One region of the Marinomonas epiphytica genome, then DNA from elsewhere that is predicted to be linked to it. Evidence: predicted binding sites of a transcription regulator. Region 1 holds the regulator's gene; the other holds the start of a gene.
The links. The regulator sigma-54, encoded in region 1, starts transcription at its own class of promoters, with help from an activator protein. The targets are predictions, from matches to a motif close to TGGCACNNNNNTTGCTNT.
Positions count from the first base shown of each region.

Region 2: the regulator sigma-54 is predicted to act here: its motif matches at 3,739-3,756, upstream of ACYVGZ_RS05895 (circularly permuted type 2 ATP-grasp protein).

Region 1 is NZ_BAAGVX010000002.1:196,683-204,631, forward strand. Features, by position in the region: gene lptA (lipopolysaccharide transport periplasmic protein LptA) at 1-139, shown strand, start outside; gene lptB (LPS export ABC transporter ATP-binding protein) at 140-865, shown strand; gene ACYVGZ_RS01455 (RNA polymerase factor sigma-54) at 937-2,424, shown strand; gene ACYVGZ_RS01460 (PTS sugar transporter subunit IIA) at 2,442-2,891, shown strand; gene ACYVGZ_RS01465 (HPr family phosphocarrier protein) at 2,902-3,171, shown strand; gene mgtE (magnesium transporter) at 3,177-4,529, shown strand; gene yjgA (ribosome biogenesis factor YjgA) at 4,536-5,072, shown strand; gene ACYVGZ_RS01480 (carbon-nitrogen hydrolase family protein) at 5,069-5,905, opposite strand; gene ACYVGZ_RS01485 (YhdP family phospholipid transporter) at 5,906-7,949, opposite strand, start outside.
Region 2 is NZ_BAAGVX010000026.1:165,230-173,178, reverse strand. Features, by position in the region: gene ACYVGZ_RS05910 (DMT family transporter) at 1-782, opposite strand, end outside; gene ACYVGZ_RS05905 (Na+/H+ antiporter NhaC family protein) at 913-2,229, opposite strand; gene ACYVGZ_RS05900 (FAD-dependent monooxygenase) at 2,458-3,651, opposite strand; gene ACYVGZ_RS05895 (circularly permuted type 2 ATP-grasp protein) at 3,923-5,377, shown strand; gene ACYVGZ_RS05890 (alpha-E domain-containing protein) at 5,379-6,323, shown strand; gene ACYVGZ_RS05885 (transglutaminase family protein) at 6,320-7,949, shown strand, end outside.

The sequences.
Region 1 (7,949 bases):
CCTAAATCGGATCGACAATAAAGTATCTGCCGATTACATACTTTACATGGTAAACAGTGGCGCTTTCCAAGCAAACAAAACGGATACTGGTCGCGTTTCTATGACCCTGCAACCCCAAGCAGCACAAGATGAGAACTAAATGGCACTATTAGAAGCAAAGAACCTCGCTAAAAGCTATAAGAAGCGCCAAGTCGTTAAAGATGTCTCTTTGGCGGTTGAGTCTGGTCAAGCCGTTGGTCTACTCGGACCGAACGGCGCAGGTAAAACCACCTGCTTTTATATGATAGTCGGCATGGTCACAAATGATGCAGGCGGAATTTTCATTGACGGCCAAGATGTTACCCATAATGCGATGCATACACGCGCCCAAAAAGGCATTGGCTATCTACCACAAGAAGCGTCAATTTTTCGAAAAATGTCTGTCGAAGACAACATTCTGGCCATTTTAGAAACCCGCAAAGACCTAAACAAACAGCAGCAACAAGCCAAACTTGAATCCCTACTAGAAGAGTTTCATGTTACCCACATTCGAAAAAACCTAGGTATGGCTCTATCAGGTGGCGAACGACGTCGAGTAGAGATTGCTCGTGCCCTCGCCATGAACCCTAAATTTGTATTGCTGGATGAACCTTTCGCTGGGGTCGACCCCATTTCCGTTGGGGATATAAAGCTGATCATCAAACACCTTCAAGAAAGTGGCATTGGTGTATTAATTACCGACCATAACGTAAGGGAAACGTTAGATATTTGTGATAAGGCGTATATTGTCGGTAACGGCCATATTATCGCTTCTGGCGACGCCGAGACGGTTATTAATAATGAGCAGGTAAAAAAGGTGTATCTTGGCGACGATTTCCGTCTATAACCCTTATCATTATTAGATAAAGAGAGTAGTATGCATATCTTGTTCCAACTTAAATTACTAAGTGTTGCTCTATGAAGCAGTCGTTACAATTAAAAATCGGTCAACAACTGACGATGACCCCTCAACTGCAGCAAGCCATTCGCTTGTTACAGTTATCCACCTTAGATTTACAGCAAGAAATCCATGAGTTTCTTGAGTCTAACCCATTGTTAGAAATCGATGATGAACTGGCAAATACTCCTGCCGAAAACAACAGTATCGAAAGCAAAACCGAGAAAAAGACCGACGAGAGAAGCACTGAAGCTGAATCCAACCCTGAGGAAGCACGACTTGAATCCGAATGGACTGACAGCATTCCAGAAGAGCTTTCGATAGACAGTAACTGGGACGACACCTACCAAAATTCAGCCTCAGTAAGTGATGTGTCAAGCTTTGAAGGGGAAAGTGACTTTGAAAGTCGCAATGCCCCAGAAGAAAATATTCAAGACCATTTAATTTGGCAGCTTAACCTAACTCACATGTCTGACCGTGACATTGAAATTGCCTACGCCATCATCGAATGTGTTAAATCTGATGGTTATTTGAGCATTTCTACGGAAGAAATTTGCGAAGCTTTAAGTGCTGAACTTGAAGAACTCGAAATTGACGAAGTCATTGCCGTTCAACATCGACTACAACGCTTTGATCCGGTTGGTGTGTGTTCAATCGATTTACGTGACTGCTTACTCGTACAATTAGAAGCGTACCGAGATCACCCTTTATACAAGAGCACACACAATTTAATAGACAATCACTTAGGCCTATTAGGTAGCCGAGATTTTGCCCAATTAACTCGCAAAACAAAGCTCAAAGAAGCGGCTCTAAAAGAAGTTGTGACGTTAATTCAACAACTCAACCCGCGCCCAGGCTCTGCGGTAGACAACTTAAACACGGATTATGTGATTCCTGATGTCAGCGTAAAAAAGATAAAAGGTACTTGGCAAGTTGAGCTCAATAATGACGCCCTTCCTCCCGTAAAAATTAATGAAACTTATTCAGCCATGGCCAACACGGCAGCGAAAAGTGAAGATGCCACCTACATTAAAAACTCACTGCAAGAAGCGAAGTGGTTCATTAAAAGCTTACAAAGTCGTAACGAAACCTTATTGAAAGTCGCCAGCTGTATCGTGAACCGACAAATTGACTTCTTCGAACTTGGCGAAGAAGCAATGAAACCCATGGTTCTTCATGATGTCGCGGAAGAAGTAGGCATGCATGAATCCACGATATCGCGAGTTACGACACAAAAGTTTATGCATACACCCAAAGGTATCTTTGAGCTGAAATACTTTTTCTCAAGCCATGTTAACACGGCTTCTGGTGGCGAGTGCTCCTCAACGGCTATTCGTGCAATGATTAAAAAGCTCGTGGCTGAAGAACCCGCACAGAAACCCTTGAGTGACAATAAATTAGCAAACACCTTGGCCGACCAAGGCATTCAAGTTGCTCGCCGAACGGTAGCGAAATATCGTGAAGCGATGAACATCCCACCCTCAAACGAACGTAAACGACTGATTTAAACGGATACTATAAAACCATGCCATTGGATACCCTACTTAAAGCTGATTTGGTTTTTGCAAAAAAAGATATTGTAAGCAAGAAACGCGCTCTCGAAAATTTAGCTTGCATCGTTGCAGACCGTTTGCATTGTGAAGAAAGTGCGGTGTACGACGCCTTACTTAGCCGAGAAAAACTGGGCAGTACCGGTATTGGCTCTGGCTTAGCTATTCCCCATTGTCGGCTAGATACTGCGAATCGCTCTGCGATTGTGGTAATGTCATTACAAGAAGCGATTGACTTTGATTCTATTGATAGAAAACCCGTTGATCTTATTTTCGCTTTAATCGCACCGCCACATGAATGTAATCATCATTTGGCAACATTAGCGCAAATAGCAGAACTTGCTCAATCACCAGAGGCATTGGACAAATTACGAGGGGCTCAGGATGATGAAGCCCTCTATATGACCTTCAAATCTCTGTTATAAAGGAAGGCCTATGCAAAAAACATCCATAACTATTATCAACAAGCTGGGACTGCACGCTCGAGCTGCTGGCAAGCTCATTGAAACCACTACACGTTTTTCTTGCGACATTACCATTGAGAAGGACGGTCGTAATGTGGATGGCAAAAGCATCATGGCAATGATGATGCTAGCGGCTAGCAAAGGAACTCAGATCACCATTAAAACTAACGGTGATGATGAAACGGAAGCGCTCGCGGCCATTGTTGCCCTCATTGAAGACAAGTTCGGGGAAGACGAGTAACCCCTATGTCTGAACAAAGCACCCTACAACATCTGCAAACCGTTACCGACTCTCTTGAGTCCGGTAAAACCATGCAGATTCGTTACCTTCTTAATGGTGCTTTACCGGCTCAAGATGTTGCTCGCCTATTGGAATCGTCTCCTCCTAAGGAACGTAAGCTTCTCTGGGAGCTTATTGATTCACAAAATGAAGGTGAAGTACTTCAGTACCTGAATGAAGATATCAGTCTTACCTTCTTAAAAGAAATGGACACAGAGCGTGTTGTTGCTGTGTCTGAGAATTTTGAAAACGATGACTTAGCCGACTTACTTCAGTATCTACCCGAAACGGTTGTAAAAGAAGTTCTTGCGTCCATGAGCGCGCAAGACAGAACTCGCGTTGAAACACTGCTTAGCTACTCAGAAGACTCCGCAGGCGGTTTGATGAATACGGACACCATTACGGTGCGCCCCAACATCACCGTTGATATTGTCTTCCGTTATTTACGCCGCCATGAAGAGCTGCCTGATATGACAGACAGCATCTTGGTAGTAAGCCGCTCCGATCGCCTGCTAGGCTCGTTACCCATTACTAAGTTATTAGTTGCAGATGCCGATACCCGAGTTCGGGATATCATGGAAACCGAAATCACTCCTTTGCACGCCAACACGCCTGTTAGTGATGTAGCCCAGCTGTTCGAAAAAATGGATTTAGTGTCCGCCCCCGTAATAGACGAAGAGAGCCAAAAGCTCTTGGGCCGTATCACCATTGATGATGTGGTCGATGTTATTCGTGATGAAGCAGAACACTCCATGCTTAGCATGGCAGGCCTTGACGACGATGAAGATACTTTCTCGCCCATCATGAAAACCACTCGCCGCCGGGCGGTATGGCTAGGGATCAATTTAATTACTGCGTTCACTGCTTCCTATGTAATTGGCCTGTTTCAAGACACCCTCGACAAAGTTGTCGCCCTCGCCATACTCATGCCCATTGTTGCCAGTATGGGTGGAATTGCCGGCTCTCAAGTATTAACTCTCGTTATTCGAGGCATCGCACTGGATCAAATCGGTCCGACAAACGCACGCTGGCTACTGAACAGAGAGCTCATTGTTGGTATGATTAATGGTATACTCTGGGCCACTGTCATTGCAGCACTTACCGCAGTGTGGTTTGATGATATTCAAATCGCCTACATTATTGCAGGTGCGATAGTAATAAATCTTTTATTTGCCGCCCTAACAGGCACTCTATTACCACTGTTACTCAAAAAACTTGGTATTGACCCCGCTCTGGCTGGCAGTGTAATTCTAACAACCGTAACCGACGTTGTAGGCTTTTTGTCCTTCTTAGGACTGGCCACTATTTTCTTAATATAGGTTCCCATGACTGATTTTGATCAATTTGATAACGAAGAAGACCTCCCGAAAAGTAAAACCCAAATCAAAAGAGAAATGGAGGCCTTACAAGTACTAGGCAAGAAATTACTGTCTCTTAGTAAAGGACAGCAAAAGAAGGTTCCTATGTCGGATACTCTGCGTGATGCCCTTGCAGAGGCCGACCGCATAAAGCAACATGAAGCCATGCGCAGACACTTACAGTACATTGGTAAAATCATGCGCACCGAAGACCACGAAGCCATTGAGCACCAGGTCGCGTTATTTGACACTACCTCTGCAGCTTACAACAAGCTTTTTCATCAACTGGAACAAACCCGTGATACCTTGATCGGTGAGAACAGCAAAGCCGCGTTGTCAGACTACTTAGCCGAACACCCTGAACTTGAAGACATTCAGCAATTGCGTCAATTGATTCGCGCCTCACAAAAAGAAGTACAAAAAGGGGCCAATACCACCAACCGCAAAAAGCTATTTCGCTTTTTAAGAGAAGCCCAAGAAAAAAAATTGGGACTTAGTGACTAAACCCCAATTCTACGATGAAGCTGGCAGGGCATTTTATCTCTCACCCTGACCACTTCATTCGTGTCTATTTTTGCTACAAAATAGCCCACGCGCTCCCCTAACCCAGCTAATTTTTCACCATAAGGCGAAAAAAGCACACTGTGACCGTAAGTTTGGCGCTTCTCATTATGCCAACCACATTGATTAACCCCTAAAAAGTAGCATTGATTCTCTATAGCCCGTGCGGCTAGGAGTGTTAACCAATGAGCTTTCCCCGTCACATAGGTAAAAGCGGCAGGCACAAGGATTAGCTGAGCCCCTGCTTGACTAAGATCGCGATAAAGCTCAGGAAAACGCAAGTCGTAGCAAATACTCAAGCCCACCTTAACACCATCAATATCAATTAGAGTGGGATGCCAATCTGCAGGCTCAATAAAGTTAGACTCTCGATAATTGGCAGTGCTGTCTTCGACATCCACATCAAACAAATGCACTTTATCGTAATGGCACTGCAATGTCCCATCAGGAGCAAACACCCAGCTACGTTGCCGTACTCTATGATCCGCCAAAGGCTCCCCCATCTCATCATAAGCGTAGGGGTGAGAGCCAACGACAATATACACATTATATTGTTTTGCCAAACTGGCCACTTGTTCCATTAGGCGTAGTTGCTCTTGTGACTCCGCCAGGGCTCGCATATCCTTTCCACTGAACAAAAACACGTTCTCCGGCAACACCAGCAAACGTGCCCCGTCATTAACTGCGGCTTGCAGTAAGCTTTCAACTTGCGCAAAATTCTTACGCCAGCACTGACCACTAGTAAGCTGTAACCCAGCAACAATTAACTTGCTCATCTATTTATCACTTCGCGCATTCGGCTGATACTGAACCTGCTTGAAAACGGGCTCATCAAAGGAGCCGTTAACTAAGTATTTAACACTGGTAATTTTGGAAATTTTATCGCCCACCAATTGGTCTGTAATGTACAACAACCCAGCTATTTGTGGAGTCGCCCATATTAAGCCGGCTAAAGGTAGTGCTCCAGAAATAGGAAAACTGGCTTCGATTTCTTGATCTAATGTTTCGCTTTCAATATTCGCACTACCCTGAACGATCACGTTTGCAGTAGGAGACGTCACCTTGATTGGCTCTTGTGTGGTGACAACGCCTTGGTTTAGTAGTAGCTTTCCAGTAAATTCATCATAAGTAAAGCCCGGCTCATAAACATCGGAAAAATCTAAGGATAAGCGGCGACTTAGAGCACCGAAATTAAAAATACCTAGCACTTTCAAAAACGCAGGCAACTCCTCCACTTGTGAAAAGTTGCCATCCAAGGCTGAAAAGTTAATCCTTCCTGACGCAGAGGATCGATCAAAATAAAATGGATGACCTTGCCAACTCAACGCTAAATTTATGTCATATTCTTCAGAAGTCACCAAAGGCTGTTTGGAGAACTTTCCGGTTAACTCGGCCAAGTCTTCCCCTTTGACCGCAACCATCAACTCAACATTTGGGCTTATTCCATCATCCTGCCAAAACAGACTGCCATCAAAGCTAGCTGTTTCCAGTCGAGTTGATAATGGGTCTATCCTCAGACGGTCACCTAGATTAGTAATCTGCATTTGCCAATCCCCTAATGGGCGGTGATCCAAATACAACTCATCAATCGAGAAGCCCATAGTCGGAATTTGATTAGCATGCAAAATCGGGGTGCTTTTCTCTTCTTCTGTCGGTTCAGCAGGATCGCTTTCCCAACTTAGGAAACCAAAGTGTAAATGAGGTGCACCTGCTTTTTGCGAGAGCTCTAGATTAATTTCATCTGAGTTCACCTGCAACGAGCCCTGCTTAGACGGATAGACCAACTTGGCGTTATGCAAGGTATTTTGTTCATTGATTTTGAAATTATCGACAATGAGCTCTGCCTGCGACAACCATTCCGGAATATCAAAAAGTGATGCCGTTTCATCACTGTCGGACTGATTTACCTCTTCAATAAAGTAATTGATGACCTCAAACCAAGGGTCAAAGTCTACTTCAGACACTTCCCCCTTAAACACTAAACCTTTTGGTATCGTCGAACTTAGCGGTTGATCCTTATTAAAAAAGTATTCTCCGCCTATTAACTCACTGTCTCTAATAAGGAAACGACTCCGCACTAACTGCCCATAAACTTCATCTATAACCAAGTCGTCATCGTGCTGTCGAAAGGTTAATACTAATTGCCTTGCTTCTTGACTTGGCTTGCCAACCGGACTTGGCATGCCAATATCACCACCCACAAGATCACTTTTTAAAGTTAAATCCAGCTGCCCTTGTTGTGCCTGGTTAATTGCTAATTCCCCCTGATAATCAACAACACCATTAAATCTATCCAATAATGCATGAGGGACGGGAGTCAAGGACCAGCCAGCAACTTCTTGCAGCCCCACAGAACCTTGTAAATGACCTGTAATAATCAGCGCTTTATCATTTTCAGCAACACTAGAACTCAGTTCTAATACGGATCTGCCGCCCAGTCCATCTACCTCAAAAACACTGTCATAAACACCTTGATCTGTCTGATAATATAGCTGCCCTTTGACCACACTTAGGTTTAAATCTAGATCATTCATACGCAAGGGGTTATTGTTTAAATGGATCTCTAGATCCACAGAAGGATCACCTTGGTCAAAAGGCACAGCAACATTAAATTGCCCCTTAACAGGTTGCCTTAACTCCCAATCTGAGAAAGGTTGCAAAATATCCTCTGCTAACGGCGTGTCATTTAAAAAAGCCAATACCTTTTGAGCTTCTTTATCAACACTCCCTTTAACAATCAGCCGATCCGCCTGACCATCCACAATAGGCACTTGAACCAAGACGTCAGTCGTCGAGAAATCAGCAAAGTCCACTGACTCA
Region 2 (7,949 bases), on a different contig from region 1:
TCTGAAAACCAGAATACGGCTAAAATAGCGGTCCATACAGGCTCTAGATTCATAATGACAGCGGCATGACTAACCGGTGTCATGCTCATACCATAAGTTTGTAATTGAAAGCGCAGACTGGTTGCAATCAATGTACTGGCCAAAAACCAACCAACAACGTCTAGAGACACCTGATGCGGCAGGTCTTCCATTAATAAAGAAACACCCAATAAAAACAAACCCGCAGCGAGTAATTGCAAGGTAGTTAATACTAAAGTGTGCATTTGCATTGAAAAACGCGACAGTAAATTTAATTGAAAGGCAGCGCCTATCGCAGCGCCTAAAAAATATAGCTGAGCAAACTCAAAGTTAAGCCCATTATTTAATGCCAAAAAACCTAACCCCACCATTGCAATGGGTAACGCTACCCAAATATTAAGCGACGGTTTCTGACCGAACATGAAGCGTGCTACCAAGGGCACGAGTATTACGCCTAAGCTAGTAATGAAGGCACCGACGCCTAAGTTACTTGCTTTATCCAGCCCCAAAACCCAACACGTCATACTGATGCCCATCACCACGCCAACAACCAATGCTTGACGAACATCTAACCATTTTAAGTTGCGAAAGTATTTTTGTCCTGCCAAATAAAGTACAAAGGCGGCTACAATGAACCGAACGGCCATGAAGAAAACGGGGGGTAAGCCTGCTAAAGCTTCTTTCGAAAAAATCCAGCCAAAAGCCGCTAGCAACGTCACCAGCACAAGAACCAATTCAGCTTTCATATTAGAGGGGTGGGACACAACGACGCTCCATATCAATTAAGAGCAACATTGTAACAACAAGTGTTAGTTGGATGACATCTGTAAAGTAAGGAAACCTAGAGGAGTCAACTTACCGCCGACTCCTGCAGATCATCAGGCTCATTAGCAATTAGGCTTTTGCAACCTTAGGCCAACCCAAGAAAATAGAGACCAAAGCGACTACAGCAAGTACCCAGCTATACTGGACATAAGCCACCAGATCCAAAGGCGAAACTGCCGCAAGAGAAGACGCCAACAAAATTTGCGCTCCGTAAGGCAAAATGCCCTGTACCACACAGGAAAAAATGTCCAGTAAGCTCGCACTGCGTTTAGGGTCCACCTGATACTTGTCTGAAATATTTTTCGCAACCGAGCCATTAATCAAAATGGAAACCGTATTATTTGCGGTACATAGATTGGTTAGAGCCACGCACAAACTAATACTTAGCTCACCCGCACGAGTTGATCCAGCTTTTGCACCTAACGCCAAAGCACCTTTTTCAACTTTTGTAACCAACCAGTCTAAACCGCCTTCTGATTTCATAATGGCTCCTAAACCGCCAATCAGTAATGACAGAATTAAGATTTCCTGCATACCGGTGTAACCGCTGTAAATATCACTCGACCAATTAGCAATGTGGTACTCATCAGACAAAGCCATACCCAACAACCCCGCCATTAAAATACCAGAGAAAAGCACCAGCATGACGTTTACACCCGCTACTGCTAACACCAGCACTGTGGCATAAGGCAAGACTTTAATTAACTCATAGTCTTGGACATCCGTAATTTGCGCGTTTTCACTCTGAAAAAACAACCCGACAATGGTTAAGATGGCTGCAGGCAAGGCAATTTTGAAGTTCATGCGGAACTTATCTTTCATATCACAACCTTGTGTACGTGTCGCCGCTATGGTTGTATCTGAAATAATTGACAAATTGTCACCAAACATTGCCCCGCCAATCACAGTACCTACGGTAAGCAATAAAGGTAAGTCTGCGGCTTCCGCAACTCCGATCGCAATAGGAGCAATCGCAGCCACTGTGCCCATTGACGTACCCATTGATGTGGCGACAAATGCGGTAATAACAAATAGTCCTGGTAGTAGTAGGCTAGGAGGTACGATGCTTAAACCGAAGTTTACGGTTGCATCCACACCACCAATCGACTTTGCCACACTTGCAAAAGCACCAGCCAACAAATAGATCAACACCATAGTGACGATAGTGTTATCTCCAACACCATTTACAAAGGTTTCAATGCGTTTATTCAACGCCCCTTTCGCCAAGAGAATCGCCAGAGCGATAGCCGGTAAAATGGCTACTGGGGCAGAGATTTGATAAAAGGCAAAATCCACACCTTGGGATTGATACCAAAGTCCGCTGCCAACAAAAAGAACAAGGAATAAAGCCAGCGGTAAAAGCGCTAGCGGAGATTTAGAAGTCATGATTTTTGCTAATTCCTGATTATATAAAAGCAAAAAGCACCTCGCTTTTGGCAAAGTGCTTTATTTAGAGAGTAAGACAACAATAACGAAGGTCAGCCTTAAAATTCGCAGCGATGATAATCAATCTCAGAAAATCTCGCTAATATTAATTAGTCATGAAGAGGAAGCAATTCGATATAACAAAACTCTCGCTAAAGCAAAAATCTAAGAAGTTAAACTTATATAGCGTCACACTGACACATAACCATAAACAGGATCTAGCTTGCCTTGAACTAAACTTGGCGCGAAGCGTGACAGCTGGCTAAGTACTTTTAATTTCGCCAGCCCTAACGGGCCACTCATATGATACAAGCTCGCATTATTGGCTGACATCGTTTGAATTTTCGTAGTACGTTGCTTTCTTTCTACTTCATACTGAGCAAACGCCTCTGTGGGATTCCGCTGGTTTTTATCTTTCGCTAAATGCCGAGCTAACGCCATCCCGTCTTCAATCGCCATCGCAGCCCCTTGCGCCATAAATGGCAACATAGGATGGCAAGCATCCCCCAGCAGAACACAACGCCCTTTATACCAGTTGTCTAATGGCTTTCGCCCATACAAGGCCCATAAAAACGTCTGATCCACTTGCTCTAGCAAACCGCTAACATCCGGATGCCAGCCTGAAAAAGCTTTTCTTAACGCCTTTACATCCCCTTCTTCACTCCAAGACTCATTACGCCAGTCCTGACGTTCTTCCACTGCAACAAAGTTGACGAGTTTTCCACCGTCGAGAAAGTAACTGACTAGGTGACGGCCTGGGCCCGCCCAAACACAGGCGTCGGGTGCCACATGGACATTACCTAAACGCTCTACTGGTACCACACCACGCCAGGCAACCTGGCCAGTAAACTTAGCAGGCTGTGCCCCAAACATGCGCTCGCACAACTTTGAGTGAATACCATCGGCTCCAACTAACAGCTTGCTTCTTAACTCTCGGCCATCTTCAAACTGAGCCACCACCTCTGTCGTTGTTTCTTGATAATCCACCAGTTTGGCGGACAAGATAACCTCCACCCCTAAACGTTGACAGCACGATAACAGTGCTTTCAACAAGTCCGCGCGATGCACATGCCAATAAGGCGCACCATAACGAGACACGACTTCATCACCTAACGGCAACTGAAGATAATAATGGCCTGACTGATAATCACGAATAGAGGCTTGCTCTGGCACAAAAGCAGACGCTTTCAGAATTGCTGCAACGCCTAACGCGTCTAATACTTTCATCGCATTAGGGCTCATCTGCAAGCCCGCTCCCACTTCTTTTATGGCACAAGACTGCTCACAAACCGTTACCACAAAGCCTTGCTGAGCGCAGGCTAGAGCTAAGGTAAGACCACCTATTCCAGCCCCAACTACGATTACCTGGCTATTCGTATCCAATCACAATCTCCTAAGCCTTTAACAGGTTCTGTACATAATAATGGCAACACTCTCAGTTTGTATCAATTGAGCTTTTATTTGTTGCTTTGGCGCAAAATTTGCTCTTATTTTGTAACAAATTAAATATATTTTGTGTGTTTTATTAGTTGATTATTAGAGTCGCTTCAAGACATTATGAAAGCGCGACCAGAAAAACAGGGAAAATAATAAATAGGTTATCTGATCAGTATCAAGATAAACCACACCCAGTTTGCAAAAAAGCGAGGTAAACATGGATCATTTACAAAACCAATATCAATCTAATGGCTTTTTCGATGAGTTAATCGACTCAGAGAGCCTGCCTAGGCCCCCCGCCAAACAACTCTTTCATTACCTCAACAGCTTAACAGATGAAGAACTTGAAAAACGGCGGTTAGCAGCAGAGGCCACTATCCAAGAAATGGGCATTAGCTTCACGGTTTACACAGAAGAAGGCAACATAGACAGAGCATGGCCCTTCGACATTATCCCCAGAACCATTGAAGCCTCAGCTTGGCGAGTCGCAGAGAAAGGCCTAAAGCAAAGACTCAAAGCACTCAACCTTTTCATCGACGACCTCTACCACGACCAAAATGTCATTAAAGATGGCATCATCCCAGAGCACATCATTAAAGAATCCAAAAACTTTCGCCCTGAATGCGTTGGGGTTTCACCCGCTTACGGTGTATGGGCACATATTTGTGGTACTGATTTAGTGCGCGATGACAAAGGCGATTTCTATGTACTGGAAGATAACCTAAGAGTCCCCTCAGGTGTTTCTTACATGTTAGAGAACCGCGCTATTACTAAGCGAGTGTTGCCAGAGCTATTCGAAAACGACCATATTTTGCCCGTAAATTCCTATACCTCTCAGCTTTTCGACACATTAGCTTCCCTTTCTCCGCGAGAGACCGATAGCCCTGAAATTGTCGTTATGACACCGGGCATTTATAACTCAGCGTACTTTGAACATGCCTTTTTAGCGCAAGAAATGGGTGCCGAGTTAGTAGAAGGTAGCGATTTATTTGTCGACACTGATGACTGCGTCTACATGAAGACCATTAATGGGCCGGAACGCGTAGATGTGATTTACCGTCGTATCGATGACCTGTTCATAGACCCTGAAGCCTTTAACCCAGATTCTGTATTGGGCGTGCCTGGACTCATGCGAGCATGGCGTGAAGGCAATGTTGCATTAGCCAATGCGCCCGGCGCAGGGGTTGCTGACGACAAAGTCGTGTATGCCTATGTACCAGAAATCATTCGCTACTATTTAAATGAAGAACCTATTCTAAAAAACGTAGACACTTACCTATGCGATGACCCAGAACAGCAAAAATACGTTTTGGACAATCTAGATAAACTGGTGGTGAAACCGGCTAATGAATCTGGCGGTTACGGTATGTTAGTTGGCCCTCATTCTACGAAAAAAGAACAAGCTTTATTTGCAGATCTCATTAAAAAGAATCCTCGCAACTACATCGCCCAACCCACTTTGAAACTATCAACAGCCCCCACTTTAATTTCCCAAGGCAATCTTGAACCCCGCCACCTAGACCTCCGCCCTTTTATTCTTCAAGCGAAGGATACCTTTGTGACGACAGGTGGGCTTACGCGAGTCGCCATGAAAAAAGGCTCTTTAGTCGTTAATTCGTCACAAGGGGGTGGTAGTAAAGACACTTGGATAGTAGAAACGGAGGGCAAGTAACATGTTATCACGAGTAGCCGAACGCTTATTTTGGAGTGCACGTTACCTAGAACGTGTGGAAAACACAGCCCGTTTAGTCAGTGTTTATGACGATCTTTTATTTGATTTACCACGGGACGTGCAAGTTACCTGGTACAACCTAATTGAAATCAACAGTGGCGTTGAGCTCTTTGAGCAAAGGTACAAAAACAAGGACGAACGCAATGTCGTAAAATTTTTGTTGGCCGATGACAGTAATCCAAGCTCCATGTTGTCGTCTTTAAAAATGGTACGCGAAAACATTCGCACCTCTCGGGATGTGGTGCCCAAAGAAACTTGGGAGCTAATAAACGAACTGGACATATACGCCCGTAACAACATTAAACAGGGTATCAACCGTTCAGCCCGACACGACTTCCTGAATACCGTAATTGAAGGATGCCAGAAAATCATTGGCCTATTAGCAGGCGCTATGAGCCGTGATGCAGGCTGGCACTTTCTTATTTTAGGGCGCTACCTAGAACGCGCTGACATGAACACCCGAATCCTAGACGCCGCCCTATCCATTATGATGGAAGCGGATAAAGAAGAAAGCGTGTTACTTGGCCAGGTTGTCTGGTCTAAAGTATTGAAATCTCAAAGTGCGTACTTGGATTACCGCAGAACGGTACGAACGGCCATTAATGGCGCCAAAACGGTTACTTTCTTATTACGAGACCCTTGCTTCCCACGCAGCCTGGGCTATTGCCTTGAACAAATGCGAGACGCTGCGAGCAAGCTCCCTAGAGCGGGCCTGATTGCTGCTAATATCGACAAATTAAATAAGCGTTATTATGAAATAAACGGCTCAGAAGACTTGGATGAGAATTTCCATGAATACCTGAACGACATTCAATTAGATATTATCGACATCAGCTTTAAGATCACTGAGAACTGGTTCCAATTCCGCCAAGGAGACGCAGCATGACCATTCGAGTTGCGATACAGCATAAAACTACTTATGAGTTTGATCGCTTTATCAATGTCGCACCGCATATTTTACGTCTGCGCCCTGCGGCCCATTCACGCACCAAAATTCATGGTTATTCCCTTAAAGTGACCCCAAACGATCATTTTGTAAACTTGCAACAAGATCCGTTTGGCAACTTTCAAACACGTTTGGTTTTCCCTGAAAAAACAAACAAGTTGGAGTTTATGGTTGAAGTGATCGCAGATATGACCGTGATCAACCCCTTTGACTTCTTTGTAGAAAGTTACGCTGAAAACTACCCATTCAGTTACGATAAAGACCTTAAAAAAGAGCTAGAACCCTACCTAGCAGTCACCGAGTCAAGTCCTCTTTTAGACAAATGGCTGGCCAGTGTGGAGCGTTCTAAAAAGCCCATTAACGATTTTCTGGTTGAAATTAACGGACGTTTAGCCAGTGAAATAGGCTACGGCATACGCCTAGAACCCGGCGTGCAAACTTGTGAAGAAACCCTCACACTCAATAAAGGCTCATGCCGTGACACCTCTTGGCTATTGGTGCAGATCCTCCGTAACTTAGGTCTTGCAGCGCGCTTTGCATCTGGCTATTTGGTGCAATTAACCGCCGATGTCAAAGCATTAGACGGCCCTTCCGGCCCAGAAGAAGACTTCACAGATTTGCATGCCTGGTGTGAAGTCTATTTACCTGGCGCAGGCTGGGTAGGGCTGGACCCGACTTCAGGACTGTTTGCTGGTGAAGGACACATTCCTCTAGCCTGTACCCCAGAACCGGCTTCTGCCGCTCCTATCACTGGCCTGATCGATGAATGCGAATGTGAGTTTAGCTACAGTAATGTGGTGACTCGTATTCACGAAGACCCACGAGTTACCAAACCCTATGCAGAAGGCGAATGGGACACTATAAAAGCTCTGGGTTATGCCGTAGACAAAGAACTTGAAGCTGGTGATGTGCGCCTTACTATGGGGGGAGAGCCCACCTTTGTTTCCATTGACGATATGGACTCTGAACAATGGAACACAGGAGCATTAGGCGCTGAAAAACTAAAGTTGGCCAAAGATTTACTGTTGCGCATGAAAAGTGAGTTTGGTGCTAATGGCTTACTGCACTATGGGCAGGGCAAATGGTATCCAGGCGAAGAAGTGCCTCGTTGGGCCCTAGGTTGTTTTTGGCGTACTGACGGGCAAGCACTCTGGCAAGAGCCAAACTACTTAGCCCGAGTCGACAAAGACTACAAACACAATATAAAAAGTGCCAAATCTTTTGGTGAGCACCTATGTAATATAATGCAGCTTGATAGTAAATACTTACAAGCATCTTATGAAGACACCCTATATTATTTATGGTTAGAACAATCCTTACCCGCTGATGCGGACCCGACTAAAGCCGATTTAAAAGACGACTTAGAACGCCGCCGGTTAGCCAAACTGCTTAATCGAGGCTTGAGTACAGAAACCGGCTATTTGTTACCCCTGGAATTTAATTCAGTCAGCAATCAATGGCAAAGCAGTCTCTGGCCAATGCGCAGCGACGTTATTACCTTGATCCCTGGCGATAGTCCAATGGGCTATCGTTTACCCCTAAATTCGTTACCTGCTATTGTAGAAG